DNA from 2 places in the Streptomyces sp. NBC_00576 genome. Region 1 is predicted to be linked to the other one. Evidence: predicted binding sites of a transcription regulator. Region 1 holds the regulator's gene; the other holds the start of a gene.

Region 1 (4,416 bases):
GCGTCGTCTCCGCCCCGAGCGCCTCAGCGGCCACGGTCACGTGCAACTCGCCTGCCTACAAGCGGCAGTTCTTCGCGAACACCACCTTCTCCGGCACCCCGAAGAAGACCGACTGCGACGCCTCCATCGCCGAGAACTGGGGCGCCAAAGCCCCCGCCACCGGCCTCCCGAAGGACAACTTCGGCGTCCGCTGGACGGTGACCCGCGACTTCGGCTCCGGCGGCCCCTTCGCCCTCACCGTCGCCGCGCAGGACGGCATCCGCGTCTACCTCGACGGCAAGATCAAGGTCAACCTCTGGAAGAACGTCTCAACGACCCAGAAGAAGACCGTCAACCTCACCATCCCCGCCCACAAGCACACCCTGCGCATCGACTTCGCCAACGTCACCGGCAACGCGAACGTCAACTTCGCCTACGCGCCCCGTACTTCGGCGACAGTCGACAAGGTCAAGCCCCTCGCCCCGACGGGACCCGCCGTCACGTACGACAAGACGACGGGCAAGGCGAAGCTCACCTGGGCGAAGAACAAGGAGATGGACCTCGCGGGGTACAAGGTCTACCGCCGCCTGAACGGCACGTCGTTCGGCGGCACCGCCCTCGCGACGACCACAGCCACCACGTACACGGACTCGACACTTCCGAAGACCGGCGAGACGTACGCCTACGAGGTCCGCGCCCACGACAAGGCCGGCAACCAGTCGACAGGCAGCGCCGACGTGACCGCGACGACGGTCGACAAGACGGCGCCGGCGAAGGTCACCGGGCTGTCGGGACAAGGCACCACGGCAGGCAACTTCCTTACGTGGAACGCCTCCTCGAAGGACGTGCACCACTACGAGGTGTGGGCCGCCCCAGTGGGTCAGAGCGACCCGGACGGGCCGCAGCCCGCGTTCAGGACGTCCTCGGCGGACCAGTTCGCGGACGCGGGGACGCCCTACGCGTACCGGGTCCAGGCCGTCGACGGCGCCGGGAACATCTCCCCGGTCTCCGAGACCGTGACGGTGACGCGCCCAGTGGCATCCACCACGCCCGCTCCGTCCGCCCTGGAGGGCACGCCCACCGACGCATCCACCCATGTCACGTGGACGCCGTCGGAGGACGGTACGGTGACCGGGTTCCACGTCTACCGCCGCGCCTCGGCCAACGGAGTCGGGACCCTCGTCGGCAGCGTCGACGGCCCGACAGCCTCGTCGTACGACGACACCTCTGCCCCCAAGGGCACCGCGTACTACTACGTCACCGCTGTCGACAACACGGGCGCCGAGTCCGTGCCCTCCGCGCAGATCCCCGTCGCCCGCCTCACCCCGGCCACCGCGACCGGCCCGGCGGCACCGAAGCTGACCGTGGTCTCCACGGGCGGCACGCGCTCCCCGATCATCGTCCAGGCCAAGCCCGGCGCGGGCGACGAGGGCCGCTCGCTGAAGGGCTACTCCTGGTACTTCGACGGGTACGGCTCCCCAAGCGGCCAGCAGCTGACGACGACGGGCCGAATCGAGTTCCGGCCGCAGTACACCGGCGTCTACATGGTCACCGTGCGGGCCGTGGACGTCTACGGCCGTGAGAGTGAGCAGGTGTCCTCAGCAGAGGTCCTGGTCAACCGCTAACCGTTCGACACGCAACAGCTTCGGTACACGTGCGCCCGCGCGGGAGGAACCGGGACTCGTCTCCCGGTCCCTCCCGCGTTCCTTGTGTGCGTCATTCCTGCTGAGCAGGCCGGGACGATCCTCAGCCTCGCCTGGGGCCCGTGATCGCCTCACCGATGACGAAGCCCTTGGCCGGGCCCTCCGGAACCACGGCCTCGGTTCCGTACGGCACGCGATGCTCGTCCTCGTAGCGGGCGTGCTCGGCGCGACCCATGCGGCCTCTGCGTCACTCTCCGCCATCGTCAACGTGCAGTTGGACGGCTGGTCGCCCGCGGGCACGGAGGACTTCGCGAACGTCCCTCTGGTACCAGGTCGTCGGCGTCCGCGAGGACGGCACCACCTCACTGCCCGTCCTGGTGAGCGTGGTCGTACCGCCGGTTTCCTGACGGAACGTGAAGGGGCCCGGAGGTTCAGATCGAACCTCCGGGCCTCCGGGCCCCTTCACGTCTCAGCCTGCCTAGTCCTTGGCCTTCTTCGGCCGCCAGACCACCAACGCACTGGTCTGCTGAACTTCCTGGTACGGCACCAGATCCCGCCGATAAGAAGCGTGCACCGCGGCCTCCCGCTGCTGCATCGCCGCGGCGGCGCCGTCCAGCGCGGACTCCATCTCCGCCACCCGCTGCTGCAGCGCGGCGACCTGGTTCTCCAGTTCGATGATCCGCTTGATGCCGGCCAGGTTGATGCCCTCGTCCTGCGACAACGCCTGCACCGCGCGGAGCAGTTCGATGTCGCGGGCCGAGTAGCGGCGGCCCCGGCCGGCGGTGCGGTCGGGGGAGACCAGGCCCAGACGGTCGTACTGGCGCAGGGTCTGCGGGTGCAGGCCCGAGAGCTGGGCCGCCACCGAGATGACGTAGACCGGGGTCTCCTGGGTCAGTTCATACGGGTTGCGTCGACGACCGTCCATCTCGGTCAAGCTCCCTTCGCTGCCTCGAACAGCTCCGCCCGCGGATCCTCGTCCACGGTCGCCTCGCGATACGCCTCCAGTGCGTCACGAGCCTTCCCCGTCAGGTCCGTCGGGACACTCACCTCGACGGTGACCAGCAAATCGCCCCGGGTGCCGTCCTTGCGGACCGCGCCCTTGCCCCGCGCGCGCATCGTGCGCCCGTTGGGCGTGCCCGGGGGCAGCTTCAGGGTGACCGGCGGGCCGCCCAGGGTCGGGACCCTGACCTCGCCGCCGAGTGCCGCCTCGACGAACGTCACCGGCACTGTCACCGTCAGGTTGTCGTCCTTGCGGCCGAAGACCGGGTGGGCGTCGACATGGACGGTGACGTAGAGGTCACCGGCCGGGCCGCCGCGCTCGCCCGGTGCTCCCTTGCCGCGCAGCCGGATCCGCTGGCTGTCCGCCACCCCGGCCGGGATGCGCACCTGCATCGTCCGGGACGACTTGGCGCGACCCGAGCCGCTGCACACCAGGCAGGCGTGCTCCGCGATCAGGCCCCGGCCCTTGCAGTCGGGGCAGGGGTCCGTGAGCGAGAACCCGCCACCCGAACCCCTCGCCACCTGGCCGGTGCCGACGCACGTCGGGCACACGCGCGGCGTGCCGTTCTTGTCACCGGTGCCCGAGCACGCCTTGCACGGTGACTGGGACGTCATGCGCAACGGGACCGTCGCGCCGTCCACCGCCTCCGTGAAGCTCAGCGTCACCTCGGTGTCGATGTCCTGGCCGCGCCTGGGCTGCGTACGGGTGGTCCCGCCGCCCCGGTTGAACAGGCCTCCGAAGACATCTCCGATGCCGCCGCCGAAGCCGCCCGCACCGGAACCGCCGGGGCCGCCGCCGCCCTGGGCGCCGCCTCCGAAGAGGTCACCCAGGTCGAAGTTGAAGGAGCCGCCGCCGGCGCCCGGCCCCGGGCGGAAGCCGCCGTTGCCGAAGAGGGCGCGGGCCTCGTCGTACTCCTTGCGCTTCTTGGGGTCACCGAGGACGTCGTTCGCCTCGGAGATCTCCTTGAAGCGCTCCTCGGCCCTGGCGTTGCCCTTGTTGGCGTCCGGGTGGAACTCGCGGGCGAGTTTCCGGTACGCCTTCTTGATCTCGGCCTCGGTGGCGTCCTTGGGGACGCCGAGGACCTTGTAGAAGTCCTTCTCGATGAAGTCCTTGGTGCTCATCCCCGACGTCCCTCCTTCCCGGAGTCTTTGGCGTCTCCAGCGTCAATGCTCACGTCAGCCCTCTTCCGGGCCACCGTTCTCCTTGCCGTCCGCCGCGTCGCCCGACTCCGGGGCCTGCGCCCCGGGCTGGGGCTCGGCCACCGCGACCCGCGCGGGACGCAGATTGCGCTCGCCGAACCGGTAGCCCGGCTGCAGGATCGCCACGCACGTCGTCTCCGTGACGTCCGGCGCGTACGAGTGCATCAGGGCCTCGTGGATCGTCGGGTCGAAGGGCTCGCCCTCCTTGCCGAACTGCTGCAGGCCCATCTTCGCGGCGACGGTCTCCAGCGACTCGGCGACGGACTTGAACCCGCCTACCAGTTCGCCGTGTTCCCGCGCGCGGCCGATGTCGTCGAGTACGGGCAGGAGTTCGGACAGGAGGCTCGCGATGGCGATCTCCTTGACCGTGATCCGGTCCCGCTCGACCCGGCGGCGGTAGTTCTGATACTCGGCCTGGAGCCGCTGGAGGTCCGCGGTGCGCTCACCGAGCGCCGTGCGTACCTGGTCCAGCTGTGCCGTCAGACCGGCGACCTGTGCTGCTGCTGCGTTTGCGTCCCCGGCCGGGGACGCCCCCTCCGAAGAGGGGGCGGCCTTCGGCTCGGCGTCGTCGGAGGTGGCGCCGGAAGGGACGTCG
Region 2 (4,416 bases), 2.5 Mb from region 1:
CCCTCACCGACCGGCAGCGTCCGTCACGCCGCTGCCGGAACCTTCACCTCCGCCGGGTTCTCCGCCGGGGTGAGCGCCAGTTCGAGGACCTGGCGGACGTCCGTGACGGCGTGGACGTCGAGCTTCTCCAGGACCTCGGCCGGGACGTCGTCCAGGTCGGCCTCGTTGCGCTTCGGGATGATCACGGTGGTGACGCCGGCCCGGTGGGCGGCGAGCAGCTTCTGCTTCACACCGCCGATGGGCAGCACCCGCCCGGTCAGCGACACCTCGCCGGTCATGGCGACGTCCGTCCGGACGAGCCGTCCGCTGAGCAGCGAGGCGAGGGCGGTCGTCATGGTGACGCCCGCACTCGGACCGTCCTTGGGCACGGCCCCCGCCGGGAAGTGGATGTGCACACCCCGGTCCTTCAGATCACCCACGGGCAGCTCCAGTTCGGCGCCGTGCGAGCGCAGGAAGGAGAGCGCGATCTGCGCGGACTCCTTCATGACGTCGCCGAGCTGCCCGGTGAGGGTCAGTCCGGCGGCGCCGGTCTCCGGATCGGCCAGCGACGCCTCGACGTAGAGGACGTCGCCCCCGGCCCCGGTGACCGCGAGCCCGGTCGCCACACCCGGTACGGCGGTGCGCCGCTCGGCCGGGTCGGTGGCGGACTCGGGCACGTGGTGGGGCCGCCCGATGAGTCCGCGCAGATCGTCGTCCGTGACGGTGAACGGCAGCTTCCGCTCCCCGAGTTCGTGCTGTGCTGCGACCTTGCGCAGCAGCCGCGCGATGGACCGCTCCAGGTTGCGGACGCCGGCCTCCCGTGTGTACTCCCCGGCGAGCTTGCGCAACGCGCTCTCGTCCAGGGCTACTTCGGCGTCTTCGAGGCCGGCCCGCTCCAACTGCCGGGGCAGCAGGTGGTCCCGGGCGATGACGACCTTCTCGTCCTCGGTGTACCCGTCCAGCCGGACGAGCTCCATCCGGTCGAGCAGGGCCTCGGGAATGGCTTCGAGGACGTTGGCGGTGGCGAGGAACACCACGTCGCTGAGGTCGAGTTCGACTTCGAGGTAGTGGTCGCGGAAGGTGTGGTTCTGCGCCGGGTCGAGGACTTCGAGCAGCGCGGCGGCGGGGTCGCCCCGGAAGTCGGAGCCGACCTTGTCGATCTCGTCGAGGAGAACGACGGGGTTCATGGACCCGGCCTCCTTGATGGCCCGCACAATGCGCCCGGGCAGCGCACCGACATACGTACGCCGGTGCCCGCGGATCTCGGCCTCGTCCCTGACCCCGCCCAGCGCGACCCGGACGAACTTCCGGCCCATGGCGTGCGCGACGGACTCGCCGAGGCTGGTCTTTCCGACGCCGGGCGGCCCGACGAGCGCGAGCACGGCGCCACCACGACGCCCGCCCACGACCCCGAGCCCGCGCTCCGCGCGCCGCTTGCGCACGGCGAGGTACTCGGTGATGCGCTCCTTCACGTCCTCCAGGCCCGCGTGCTCGGCGTCGAGCACGGCCTGGGCTCCCTGGATGTCGTACGAGTCCTCGGTCCGCTCGTTCCAGGGCAGTTCGAGAACGGTGTCGAGCCAGGTCCTGATCCAGCCGCCCTCGGGCGACTGGTCGGAGGACCGCTCCAGCTTGTCGACCTCCTTGAGGGCGGCCTCGCGCACCTTCTCGGGCAGGTCGGCGGCCTCGACGCGGGTCCGGTAGTCGTCGGACTCCTCGCCGTCCTGCTCACCGTTGATCTCGCGCAGCTCCTTGCGTACCGCTTCCAGCTGCTTCCGCAGCAGGAACTCCCGCTGCTGCTTGTCGACGCCTTCCTGGACGTCCTTCGCGATGGTCTCGGCGACATCCTGCTCGGCGAGGTGGTCGCGCAGCTGCTGGGTGGCGAGCTTCAGCCGGGCCACCGGGTCGGTGGTCTCCAGCAGTTCGATCTTCTGGTCGGTGCTGAGGAAGGGCGAGTAACCGGAATTGTCGGCAAGGGTGGAAACATCGTCGATGGCCTGTACCCGGTCGACGACCTGCCAGGCGCCGCGCTTGCGGAGCCAGGCGGTGGCAAGTGCCTTGTATTCCTTGGCAAGTTCGGTGACATGACCGGGCACGGGGTCCGGGACGGTCTCGTCGATCCGCGTCCCCTCCACCCACAGCGCGGCCCCCGGCCCGGTGGTCCCGGCGCCGATGCGCACGCGCCCCAGGGCACGGATGAGGGCGCCCGGATCCCCGTCGGCCAGTCGGCCGACCTGCTCCACGGTGCCGAGGACACCGGTACTCGGGTATGTCCCGTCGATGCGCGGCACCAGCAGAACCCTGGGCTTGCCGGGCTCGGTACGCGCGGCGGCCTGGGCGGCCTCCACCGCGGCACGCACATCGGCGTCGTTCAGGTCCAGCGGAACCACCATGCCGGGCAGCACGACCTCGTCGTCGAGCGGCAGCACGGGCAGTGTGAGCGGTGTGGACGTCGAAGCCATGATCTCCCCTTCGGCATTCAAGTTGAGCTATGCCGACTCAATGCTTGGCGGCGGTTGATTGTTCCCCGGGGCGTGTTCGCCGTGAGCGATCACCTCTGCCGCGACTGCCGGGCACCCGCCTACAGTCATCTACGTAACACTCATTAACGCATAACAGCTATTACACAAGGGGTCGGCGTGGGCGGAAACAAGGACGGAACCGTGCGGGCCTGGGTAGACGGCTGGGTCGTCTCGCGCGGGGCATCTCCGCCCCTGGTCGAGCCCTGGGGATACACGATCGACGTGGGTACGGCCGAGCACGTCACCCGGCACGTCCTCGACGCGGTGAACGACGACGTCGACGAACGGACCGTCCGGAAGGTGGCCGACGCGGTGACCGGCTCGGGCGTATGGCTCAAGGTGTTCGACGACCCGGCGAGGGTCGGCGGCTGGCTCGGCGAGGGCTGGTGGGTCGATCCCGAGCCGGGCTACCTGATGTCGGTTCCGCTGACGCCCACGGAGGCGCCGCCCGCCCCCGACGGTTACCGGGTCCGCGTCTGGACGCGCGCCGGGGTGACCCGCGTCCTGCTCGCGGCGCCCGACGGTTCCTGGGCGGCCCGCGGCCAGCTCGCCCCGACGGGCAGCACGGCGGTCGTCGACCAGGTGGAGACCTCCCCCGCGCACCGCCGCCGGGGACTCGGCTCCTTCGTGATGCGAACGCTCGCGCAGGAGGCCGTCGCCCAGGGCGCGGAGAGAGGCGTTCTGGCCGGGACACCGGACGGCCGGGCGCTGTACGAGGCGTTGGGCTGGCGGGTGGAGGCGTTTCTGACGAGCGCGAAGTACATGGGGGCGAAGGCGGATCAGGCCGGTGTCAGTGCGCTTCCGGCACCGCTGAGTACATCCAGGTGCCGTCCGACAGGGCGGCCAGGACCCGGCGCTTGATCTCGGCACGCTGCGGACTGCTGACGAGGGACAGGGGCAGATAGCCGACGTGCTCCTCGTGCGTGCGCAGCTCGGCGCGGATGAAGGCGTACTCGGCCGGATGTCCGTCGACGAGGAGCCGGTCGGCCGCCGCTTTGGCCTCGGACACAGCCCTCGTGTACGGACTTTCGAGTGCTCGTTCGCGCAACGCCTGGGTGATCTGCCGGATGTACCGCTTGCACTCCATGCGCCGCTGCTGGACGGCCGCGAGGAAGCGCCGGGCGTTGAGTACCGCGACCGCTTCTGCCTCAGGCAGCGTGCAGAAGTCGTCGGGGAGCGTGCCCAGAGCATGCGGCGTCTCCGCGCAGGCCCGGTCCGCGGCCATCGCCCCCAGTTCCCGCAGGGCGTTCTCCCACCGCTTCAGCATCAGCGGGTGACGCAGCGCCATGTCGCGTTCGTCCTGCTCCTTGGCGTCGTCGGCCGCGGCCAGCCGCACGGCGGTGTCGCCGGCAGCCAGCAGCGCGTCGACTTCCGGGGAGCGCGGCGCGGCGAGCCGGCCTTCGCCGACGGCGTACGCGATCTCGTCGTGCACGTCACGGAACGCGGGCGGCTCGGCCATGTCGCTCACGAACCGCCGGGCGCGCTCCCGCTGGACGAGTTCGGCGTACTCGTCCGGGAACGCGATCCTCAGCCAACCCTGGGCCGTGAGGTGGGAGTTCATACCGCTCTTGCGTTCCCGGCTGTTGTTGAAGTCGTTGCGCCGCAACTTCTTTACCAGTACGGCGGCCTCGTGGGCGCGATGGCGAACCCGGCCCAGCCGGTGCTCGGTGACCTCCAGTCGGGGGTCGCCGGAGTAACGCATCCGCTCGGTGGCGACCTGAAGCTCTCCGCCGGCGCACAGCAGAGCGTCCTGCCAGTCCAGCCGCCATTCCGCCTTGCGCAACAGACGGCCGGTGCGGGGCGGGAGGAACCTCCCGTGGACGGCTTCCGCGATGGCCACGGTCACGAGGTTGTCGAAGCTTTCGGTGATCAGCGCGACGAGCCTCTCCGTCGGCACCCGCTCGACATCCGCGACACG

What was found. The regulator HspR, encoded in region 1, represses chaperone genes until heat shock. The targets are predictions, from matches to a motif close to TTGAGNNNNNNNNNCTCAA.
Region 2: the regulator HspR is predicted to act here: its motif matches at 2,461-2,479, upstream of lon (endopeptidase La).

Annotation. Positions count from the first base shown of each region.
Region 1 is NZ_CP107780.1:5,875,223-5,879,638, reverse strand. It holds gene OG734_RS25440 (PA14 domain-containing protein) at 1-1,604, shown strand, start outside; partial or broken gene OG734_RS25435 (Uma2 family endonuclease) at 1,726-1,845, opposite strand; gene OG734_RS25430 (heat shock protein transcriptional repressor HspR) at 2,101-2,547, opposite strand; gene dnaJ (molecular chaperone DnaJ) at 2,553-3,743, opposite strand; gene grpE (nucleotide exchange factor GrpE) at 3,798-4,416, opposite strand, start outside.
Region 2 is NZ_CP107780.1:3,385,532-3,389,947, forward strand. It holds gene lon (endopeptidase La) at 24-2,438, opposite strand; gene OG734_RS14040 (GNAT family N-acetyltransferase) at 2,616-3,359, shown strand; gene OG734_RS14045 (hypothetical protein) at 3,289-4,416, opposite strand, start outside.